Regions from separate parts of the Alishewanella sp. SMS8 genome, predicted to be linked through region 3. Evidence: predicted binding sites of a transcription regulator. Region 3 holds the regulator's gene; each other region holds the start of a gene.
What was found. Region 3 encodes sigma-54, which starts transcription at its own class of promoters, with help from an activator protein. Its sites were predicted from a motif close to GTTGGCACGNNNNTNGNNT; they were not measured.
Positions count from the first base shown of each region.

Region 1: flgA (flagellar basal body P-ring formation chaperone FlgA) is a predicted target of sigma-54. The motif match lies at 1,576-1,594, and genes of this name have one in related genera.
Region 2: ORJ01_RS03090 (FimV/HubP family polar landmark protein) is a predicted target of sigma-54. The motif match lies at 1,799-1,817, and genes of this name have one in related genera.

Region 1 is NZ_JAPJEA010000003.1:88,635-91,917, forward strand. Features, by position in the region: gene flgN (flagellar export chaperone FlgN) at 1-369, opposite strand, end outside; gene flgM (flagellar biosynthesis anti-sigma factor FlgM) at 369-686, opposite strand; gene flgA (flagellar basal body P-ring formation chaperone FlgA) at 765-1,490, opposite strand; gene ORJ01_RS10855 (chemotaxis protein) at 1,617-2,546, shown strand; gene ORJ01_RS10860 (protein-glutamate O-methyltransferase CheR) at 2,563-3,283, shown strand, end outside.
Region 2 is NZ_JAPJEA010000001.1:687,075-690,357, forward strand. Features, by position in the region: gene ORJ01_RS03090 (FimV/HubP family polar landmark protein) at 1-1,740, opposite strand, end outside; gene ORJ01_RS03095 (aspartate-semialdehyde dehydrogenase) at 1,966-2,985, opposite strand; gene ORJ01_RS03100 (4-phosphoerythronate dehydrogenase) at 2,999-3,283, opposite strand, start outside.
Region 3 is NZ_JAPJEA010000001.1:1,183,609-1,186,891, reverse strand. Features, by position in the region: gene rapZ (RNase adapter RapZ) at 1-561, opposite strand, end outside; gene ptsN (PTS IIA-like nitrogen regulatory protein PtsN) at 558-1,031, opposite strand; gene hpf (ribosome hibernation promoting factor) at 1,038-1,325, opposite strand; gene ORJ01_RS05460 (RNA polymerase factor sigma-54) at 1,351-2,838, opposite strand; gene lptB (LPS export ABC transporter ATP-binding protein) at 2,887-3,283, opposite strand, start outside.

The DNA.
Region 1 (3,283 bases), on a different contig from region 3:
GGTCTTACCATTCGCCGATAAAATCTCATGCTTTAATCGACCTAGCGTTAACTGGCTGTGTTCTAAAACCTGCTGGTTAACGGCAGTTTGTTGTTTGCACTGCGCCAATAAATCATCCAAAACAGCAATACGCTCATCAAACCAAGATTGTTTGCGTTGCTCAGCCAGGTCTTCAGATTGGCTAAGTGCCTTATCGGTTTGTTCAATTTGTAGCAATAAGGTATTTTTTTGTTCGATGATGTTGTTTAAACGCGGTACATCACGTTCAGTAACCGCTTTAAGTTCATGTTCTAGCAACAACAAAAGCGCAGATAAATGCGCTTGTTGTTGGTTCAGGCAGGTGAGGGTGGCGCTTTGTGCTGTATTCATTAGCGGTCGAATAAATCGCCCTCAAATTGCATGATACGCTTAGCTAACTGCTCAACGTTAATTTTGTATTTGCCTTCAGCAATAGCCTGTTTAATCTTATCGACTTTCTCTTGATCGATACCGCTACTGTTACTGGCCTTTTCTTGCAATTTAGAAAATTGCTGAGCTTGCGGTGTAATAGAAACCGAATCTTGCTTTTGCATTGCCTGACTACCGGCATTTTGCTGCACAGTAGTTTGTTGGCGCTGCACCAGTTGATCGTTTTTATCTGTTTTAACCTGCGGAGTATTTTGCAAGTTATTAATATTAATCGCCATAATAGAACCTCTTCACCTAAACTTTAGTCCTTATGCTTAGGTTAACGGCCGCTACAAAGAAAACTTTAGGTTTATTTTCTAAAATTTCACTTGAACTTGATTAACCCCAACAACCTCTGCTTGAATACTGCGCCCAGATTGCTGGTTTCTCACGGTAACTATAGCACCTAGGGTACCGTCTTGCTGAACCACGCCAGTGGCAGTAACAGATAAACCGCTGTTATTAATTTCTATTGTAACAATATCACCCCGGCATACAAGACAAAGATCTTGAAGGTTGATAATTTGACCAACACTCAGACTGCGTTTATTTTTACTACCAATAATCTCAGCCGGTTGCTGCACAATATTACCCCGAACTAAGCGTCGCTCCCGGCGCTCAATTTCGAGCATATCGGCCGTGATAACCGTTCCTGGAGAAATATTTTGCCGCATCACCACTAAATCAAGATACTCGGTGATCTTAGCTGATATAAACAACTGCCAAGCGACAGGGCTGTCACAGCTTAATTGCACGGTGGTTTGGCGTGGATTGTAGTTTGCCGGTAAACTAAATTGCAGGGCATTAGCACATTCTTTATCACCAATCCGAGTATCCAAAGGGGTCACGCTTATCTCAGTATCTGTTGACAGTTCGCTGGCTAAGGTGTCTTTTAACCAATTTTCTGTCAGGGTCGTTAATTGTTCAGGGTTATAGCTTGCTGAGGTATTTTGCTCGGCAAAAGCCGAAGCATTAAGCGTTAAACTTAAGCACAGTAAGGTAATTAAAGCAGTAATATGACGAAAATTTTCATACTTTTTCATAGGGTTTGTCTATGCTTAACTAACAAAGGGCTATAACATACCTGAATCATGTATTGACGCCGATTTTCTGACAGTTGAACTAGTCATGCAAATATCACGCCTAAAGGCTGAAGTAAGGAAACCCAGATGTCCAGTATTCTAGATTCCGTCAACCAGCGCACCCAACTTGTGGGTCAGAATCGATTAGAGTTGCTGCTGTTTAAGCTTGCTGGACGCCAGCGTTATGGTATTAACGTGTTTAAAGTGCGTGAGGTATTGCAATGTCCGCGTTTAACCAGCATGCCCAAACGCAACAAGTTTGTGCGTGGTATTGCGCACATTCGTGGCCAAACCATATCGGTCATTGATTTAAGTTTGGCTATCGGCGGGCGAGAAATTCAAGATCTTTCCACTGCGTTCATTATTATTTCTGAGTATAACCGCTCGGTGCAGGGCTTTTTAGTCAGTTCAGTTGAGCGCATAGTTAATACCAACTGGGAAACCATCATGCCTCCGCCAAAAGGCACTGGTGGTAAGCAAAGCTATTTAACGGCTGTTACCGAACTGGATAAAGAATTAATTGAGATCTTGGATGTTGAAAAAATTCTCGAAGAGATTTCACCCTCACCGACAATGATCCACGATGAAACGGTGTCGAAAAGCATTGCAACTGATTTAGGCGATCGAGTTATTTTAATTGCTGATGATTCTACTGTGGCCCGTAATCAGGTGAAACGGGCGCTAGAGCCTTTGGGTGTAAAAATGCACTTGGTCAAAAATGGCCGCGAAGCGCTGACCTATCTACAACAATTAAGTGAACAATGCCAACATTCGATCACAGAAAAAGTGGGTTTACTGATCTCTGATATCGAAATGCCGGATATGGATGGCTATACCCTAACAGCGGCGGTGAAAGCTGATGTGAAACTGCGACAGTTACATGTGATTTTACATACCTCGTTAAGTGGCGTGTTTAATCAGCAAATGGTACAAAAAGTGGGGGCTGAGGATTTTATTGCAAAGTTTAATCCCGACGAGTTAGCACAAGCAGTGCAAAAATGGCTCCACGTTGAATAATTGGTAAGGGTTATGCGTGCAGAATAAGCAGTTACAAGAATCGGAATATCGGCAATTTCGGGATTTTCTCGAGCAACAGTGCGGTATCGTGCTGGGTGACAATAAGCAATATTTGGTTAAAAGCCGTTTAACCCCCTTAATGCAACGTTTTAGCCATGGCAGTTTATCTGAACTGGTTGCCAAAACCATGAGTCCGTTTGAACGGCAGTTACGCTCAGCCGTGATTGACGCTATGACCACCAATGAAACCTTATGGTTTCGTGACAACTACCCATACGAGCTACTAAAGAATCAATTATTGCCGGAGCTGGAAAAAACTTGCCGCAGCGTCAAAATTTGGTCAGCGGCTAGCTCATCGGGTCAAGAGCCATATTCTATTTCAATGACCGCGCTAGAGTTTCAGCAAAGTCGGCCAAATGCCTTTCCTGGTGGGGTGAATATTTTAGGTACTGATATATCCAATACAATGCTGGAGCATTGCGCCAGAGCCGAGTACGACGGCTTAGCTTTAGCGCGTGGTTTATCACCTGAGCGACGCACGCGGTTTTTTGAAGATACCTCTAATGGCATGATGCGCGTTAAAGATAACGTGCGTAAAAAAGTGACTTTTCGGCATCTTAACCTGCTAGACAGTTATACTCTGCTAGGGAAATTCGACATCATATTCTGTCGCAACGTATTGATTTACTTTTCTCCTGAAGTGAAAGCGAAAATAATCAAACAGTTTGCTCAGTCAT
Region 2 (3,283 bases), 500 kb from region 3:
CTCCGCTGCCGCTTGCTCTAAGATATCGTCAAGCTCGGCATTCAATTGCTCTTCATCTGCAGATAAGCTGTCTGCATCTTCCGCTTCAATCGATTCTGCAGCCAATTGCTCGGCAAAGTCATCTAAATCAGAATTATCAAAACGGGCTTCTGTGGCTAATAAACGTTCGCGCTCATTATCTAACAGTAACTCGTCAATATCATCAGCATCGAGTTCGTCTGTTGCGGCATCGACTGCCTCGTCAGCAGACCTATCCAGCACATCGTCGTTAAGCTCTGCGGCTTCTTCAAGCTCATCATTATTTGTCGGCACGGGCGTAGCGTAGGGCTCATCATCCGGCAGCTCAACTTCAATTTCTTCAATATGATCGTTAACATCATCTGCAGTCTCGCGCTCTGGCGCAATAGGTTCTGCTGCTAGCTTGGCTGTTTCCGCCTCACTCGGATCCGCTAACTCAATAACATCATCATCGTCATCAGCCATTAATAAGGCCGATAAATCCGTATCCGACAAAATATTATCCGGGTCGAAATCAAATTCTTCCACGCCTTCTAATTGAATATCGTGCTCTTCCCGCACCGGCGTTACCGGATCTAAGGCGTCGTCATCAACATCTAAACGATCATCATCCATGCCATCTAACATGTCCGTGCGCAGTGGATCCGGCTCAACTAACTCGTTAATTAAAATATCGTCACTGAAATCCGGTAATGTATCATCTTCAAGGCTATCATCTAGGGCACTGACTGCACTTGGGCTGACTTCATCAAAATCGTTTTTAAACAGATCGTCATCCATATCGAGCAGGCTTTCGTCAAAATCCTGACTATTGTCGATAGGTGGCACCGGTGATTTATAGCCTGCCGAGGTCTGTGGCTCTTTGATAGCATTCGCTACCGCTTCTTCGGTTTGCCGCCCACGCCGTTTAACCCAAGCGATAAAGCCCATCAATAACAAAATAGCGGGTAACGACGCAGCAAGCGCCCACGTAATCGGATTGTTGAGCCAATTGGAGGCTTCTGCTTCTGCAGCTGCGGCGGCTGCAAGTTGCGCGGCTTCCTCCGCTTCGCGTCGGGCTTGTTGCTCGGCCAAAATTTGCTGCTGTTGTTGTAGTAGTTGGTTAAGCTGCTGTTGTAACAAGCTGTCTTCCGCTAATTGCGCTTTTAAGCCTTCAAGCTCTTGTTCCACTCGCCCTAACGAACCACGTAATTGCTGGTTTTCCAGTGCTATACCTTCAATTAATTGAATGGAGTCTTGATATTGATCTTTTAGAGCGTTCAGCTCTGCAGCGGTTTGTTGCTGCACGACATTAGGTTTATTAGCTTCTTCGCGTGCTTTGGCGCGGGCAGCAGCATCACGCGCGACTTTTTTCGCCCACTCAGCATCATCGCTATCGGCTTTACGTCGAGCGACTTCGGGATCAACCAAACGAATCTCACGCAACTCAGGGACAATTAAAATGGCACCAGGCCGTAAATGATTGAAGTTGGCGTCATTAAACGCACCAGGGTTTTTCATGAAAAGTGCGTACATCACTTGGAATGTGGTCACACTGTCGCTAGGCTTGACCTGCTCGGCGATACGCCACAAAGTGTCGCTGGGTGTTAAAGGGCCAAATTGCTTTTGCAATAGCACACTATCCGCGTTTTTCGGGCCACGGATCTGCGTCGGCGCAGACTGAGCCAGCACCATCGACGAAAAATTGACTAACAGCAAAAGTAAAATTATACGAACAGGCATCAGGATTCCTTAGCCGAGCACCTAGACTCACGTTAAAGCAAAATCATATGATAGTGTTATGCAAGCAGTGTTCCATTATTACTGCTGCTGACTCAACAAATATAATGCAGTTAGCCTCGGCTTACCAGTAAATAGCAACAAGCTCTATTGTTTACCGCTATAAATAACGCAGAGCGCCCTAAGGCGCTCTGCGATTTGTGACTCAATTAACCCGCCAAAACGGTATTACAAATAATCACGAATTAAGTGCTCAGCAATTTGAATACTATTGGTGGCAGCACCTTTGCGAATATTATCTGCCACAACCCACAAGTTTATGCCATTTTCATGGGTAATATCTTGCCGTATACGCCCAACAAACACCTCATCTTTGCCTGTTGCGTTACTCACCTGCGTTGGAAAATCAGCGTTATTTTCAAATAACACCACGCCTGGGGCATTCGCTAAGAGCACTTTAACTTGCTCAACGGTAATCGGCATCCGCGTTTCTATGTGGACCGCCTCAGCGTGACCAAAAAACACCGGCACACGTACCGCTGTTGCATTAACACCAATGCTGTTATCACCCAGAATTTTTTGCGTTTCCCAATGCATTTTCATTTCTTCTTTGGTGTAACCGTTATCCATGAACACATCAATTTGCGGGATCACGTTAAAAGCGATCTGCCGAGCGAAATGGCCCCCTTCTTCTAAAGGCCGACCATTCAATAACTGCGCCGTTTCCTGGGCTAAGGCTTCAACTGCCGCTTGGCCAGCACCGCTTACCGATTGATAAGTCGCCACATTAATACGGCTGATCCCCACGGCATCATGAATGGGCTTTAAAGCGACCAACATTTGGATCGTAGAGCAGTTTGGGTTAGCAATAATATTACGATTACGATAATCTGCAATGGCTTCTGGGTTAACTTCGGGCACTACTAACGGAATATCCGCTTCGTATCGATAGTGTGAGGTGTTATCAATCACCACACAGCCTGCATCTGCGGCTTTTGGAGCATAAATAGCTGACACGCTACCACCGGCTGAAAACAAACCAATTTGAGCTTGACTCCAGTCAAAAGTATCCGCATCTAACACGGTAATTTTTTTGCCTTTAAAGGTAACAGTGCCACCGGCAGAGCGGCTGCTAGCCAAGGGAAATAGCTGGGCAACAGGGAAATCGCGCTGCTCTAATATTTCAATTAAATGTTGGCCTACCAAGCCCGTCGCGCCTAAGACTGCGACATTATATTGTGACGCCATCTGATGCATCCTCTTAAATCTGACTATTAAAGCCCAATTGGCCAAACCAGGCCGGTACGGCCTGACCGACAAGCTGCAGCGCGCTGTATTCGCGCCGTGCGGGATATGACTTTCTTAGCCAGTCAAACCCATGTTGTTGCAGGTGTTGCCGCAATAAAGCGTCATCACGCCGCACATCATATAACATTCTTGCGACACTTTGGACATCCGGAAGCCCAAAATTAGCAGAAATTTGTAATTTTTCTACTGCAGGCCGAGGTAACAAGGCCGCTAATGCGATTTCTGGCGTGACTCCCAG
Region 3 (3,283 bases):
GGGTAAAAACCGCGCATCGAACACAAAATCGGCATCCTTTGGAATACCATATTTAAAACCAAAGGATTCAAAGAGTATCACTAAACGGCCGGTCTTTTGGCCTAAGATCCGCTCACGTAATTGCTCGGCCAGTTGATGCACATTCAGCTCAGTGGTATCGATATATAAATCGGCGCGGCTAGAGATAGGATCTAATAACTGTTGTTCACGTGAAATGGCTTCATCGAGCGACATCGCTTGATGGGATAGCGGATGCAAGCGACGCGTTTCGCTAAAGCGCTTAATTAGCGTGGTGTGATCCGCATCCAAATATAAAATCGTCAGTTCCAGCTTGCGCGGCAGATACGACAAAATGTCTGATAACTCATCGGGATCGCTCGGTAAGTTACGCACATCAATACTCACGGCAACGCGTTCATATTGGCCCATTACTGCAGTTGCCAGAGTCGGTAATAGATTAACCGGGAGATTGTCGACGCAGTAATAGCCGAGATCTTCCATGACTCTTAGAGCAACCGATTTGCCAGAGCCTGAGCGACCACTGACGACGAGTAGTTTCATGACTCACCTGTTTTTTGGCTATAGTCGAGTAGTAGCTGATACAGTTGTTCATCTGACTCGACATGGCGGATTTTTTTGGTTAAGTCTTTCTGACTCAACAATTTGGCAATACCGGATAACGTACTTAGGTGCGTTTGGCATTGCTCAGTGGGTATTAAAATAGCGCAAAAAATATCGACGGCTTGGTTATCTATCGCATCAAACGCGATAGGGTCTTTACTGACCACAAACACCAAAATCGGTTGAGTTACGCAGTCAAGTTTGCCGTGAGGAATGGCGATACCGCCACCGATGCCGGTTGAACCGAGTTTTTCACGGGTCATTAAGGCTTCAAGAATCGTGTATTCAGATAGTTCGGGAAGCTGCTGGTGAGCCAGTTCGGCGATATATTCGAGGATACGTTTTTTACTGTTAAATAGAACTGCACTTTTCGTGCAGTTCTCCGCTAACATTGCGTTTAAATTCATAATAATGTCTTAGTGTCGTGACAGTTTTTCTTTGTGTTTAATGACCTGCCGATCGAGTTTGTCTATTAACTGGTCAATCGCAGCATACATGTTTTCGTTCTCAGACACCGCAAACACTTCGCCACCGGTGAGATGGATTTTAGCTTCGGCAATCTGTTGTAATTTTTCCACGTTTAAGATGACATGTACATTATTAATGTTCTCGAAATGACGCTCTAGCTTAGCAAATTTATTCTCGACATAATCTTTTAAGGCTTCGGTAATTTCGACGTGACGGCCTGTTAAATTGATTTGCATAGACTCTTCCTTTTAGTTAAGACACTTACAGCAGGGTCTTTCGTTGATTTGACGGCGGAATAAACAACGATTCGCGGTATTTAGCGATAGTTCGCCTAGCCACGTTTATCCCTTGTTCTAACAAAATCTCCGCCATTTTACTGTCACTTAGCGGTTTTGCCGGATTTTCTGCCGCCACCAATTTTTTAATAAAAGCACGAATGGCAGTGGAAGAACATTCACCACCACTCTCTGTACTAACATGACTGGAGAAAAAGAACTTAAGTTCAAAAATTCCACGTGGTGTATGCATATATTTATGAGTGGTGACGCGTGAGATCGTCGACTCATGCATACCGACCATTTCTGCAACATCATTCAATACCATCGGTTTCATGGCTTCTTCACCATGCTCAAAAAAGGCTTGTTGTTGCTGCACAATGCAATTGGCTACTTTGAGTAAAGTATCGTTTCGGCTTTCTAAGCTCTTTAAAAACCATTTAGCTTCTTGCAAGTGCGAACGAATAAATTGCGTATCAGCGGAATTTTTAGCGGTTTTGCTCATCGCCGCATATTGCTGATTGATCCGTATTTTGGGCATAGCGTCAGCGTTTAATTCGACTTGCCAACGACCTTTTACTTTTGTCACCGTGACATCAGGAATCACATACTGCTGTTCTTGTTTAATCACATCAGCACCCGGCCGTGGATTTAAACTGTGGATCAACTGCATGACTTCCTTTAACTCTTCTTCTTTGAGTTTAGTCACGCGCATCAAAGAACGAAAGTCTCTATTTGCTAAAAATTCGGTATAGTTGCTAATAATGAGTTTTGCATCATTTAAATAGGGGGTAGTTGGCTCAAACTGCCGTAACTGCACCAGTAAACACTCTTGCACCGAGCGCGCGCCAACCCCGACCGGATCAAATAATTGAATGCGTTTAATCACGGCTTCAACTTCGTCGGCCTCGACCTCGTTAGATTGCAGTGAGTCGAGTATTTCTTCGCAGCTGATACTTAAAAAACCATTGTCATCGATGGCTTCAATAATGATCTCAGCAATAGCCCGGTCGATTTCAGAAAAGGGCGTCAGTTGCATTTGCCAACGTAAATAATCTTGCAGGGTATCGCTGGTTTCACCCTGATACACCATATCGTCATCAGGCATGTTGCCACTGCTAACAGGGGCGGCACTGACTAAGTCATCCCAGTTATTATCTAGCGGTAAATCTTCTTGGATGTTTTGTTGATTCAGATCATCGCTGGTATCGCGATCGGCAGCGTCTTTTTGCTCTGAGTTTTTGTTGCGTGGATCGTCAAGGGTATCGCGATTGATATTGCCAAGACTGTGATCAACCTCATCTGGCTGACGTTCGAAATCATCATCGCCTTCGAGTAACGGGTTCGCGTCTAACGCTTCCTGTATTTCTTGCTGTAGCTCAATGGTAGACAACTGTAATAGGCGTATCGCCTGTTGCAGTTGTGGCGTCATGGTAAGCTGTTGTCCTAGGCGGAGTTGCAAAGAGGGCTTCATGTACCTGTAATTCTCTCCTGAATGCGCAGTTGCGTTCTATCTTCTTTACTATAGCCTGAATTGCTCACCTAGGTATACATCACGTACCTGCTGATTTGCTAGAACATCTTGCGGAGAACCGGCTGCAATCAGTTCGCCATGACTGACAATATAAGCGATTTCACAAACATCTAACGTTTCACGCACATTATGGTCAGTAATGAGAACACCAATGCCACGTTGGGCGAGGTGTTGAATGATTTTTTTGATATCAAGTACTGAAATCGGGTCAACGCCAGCGAACGGTTCGTCTAATAAAATAAAAGCGGGATCAGCGGCTAATGCTCGCGCGATCTCAACCCGACGACGCTCGCCACCAGATAACGCCATCCCTAAACTGTTGCGGATATGGCCGATATGAAATTCTTCTAATAAATCATCGGCAATTTCAGCGCGGCGTTGCGTG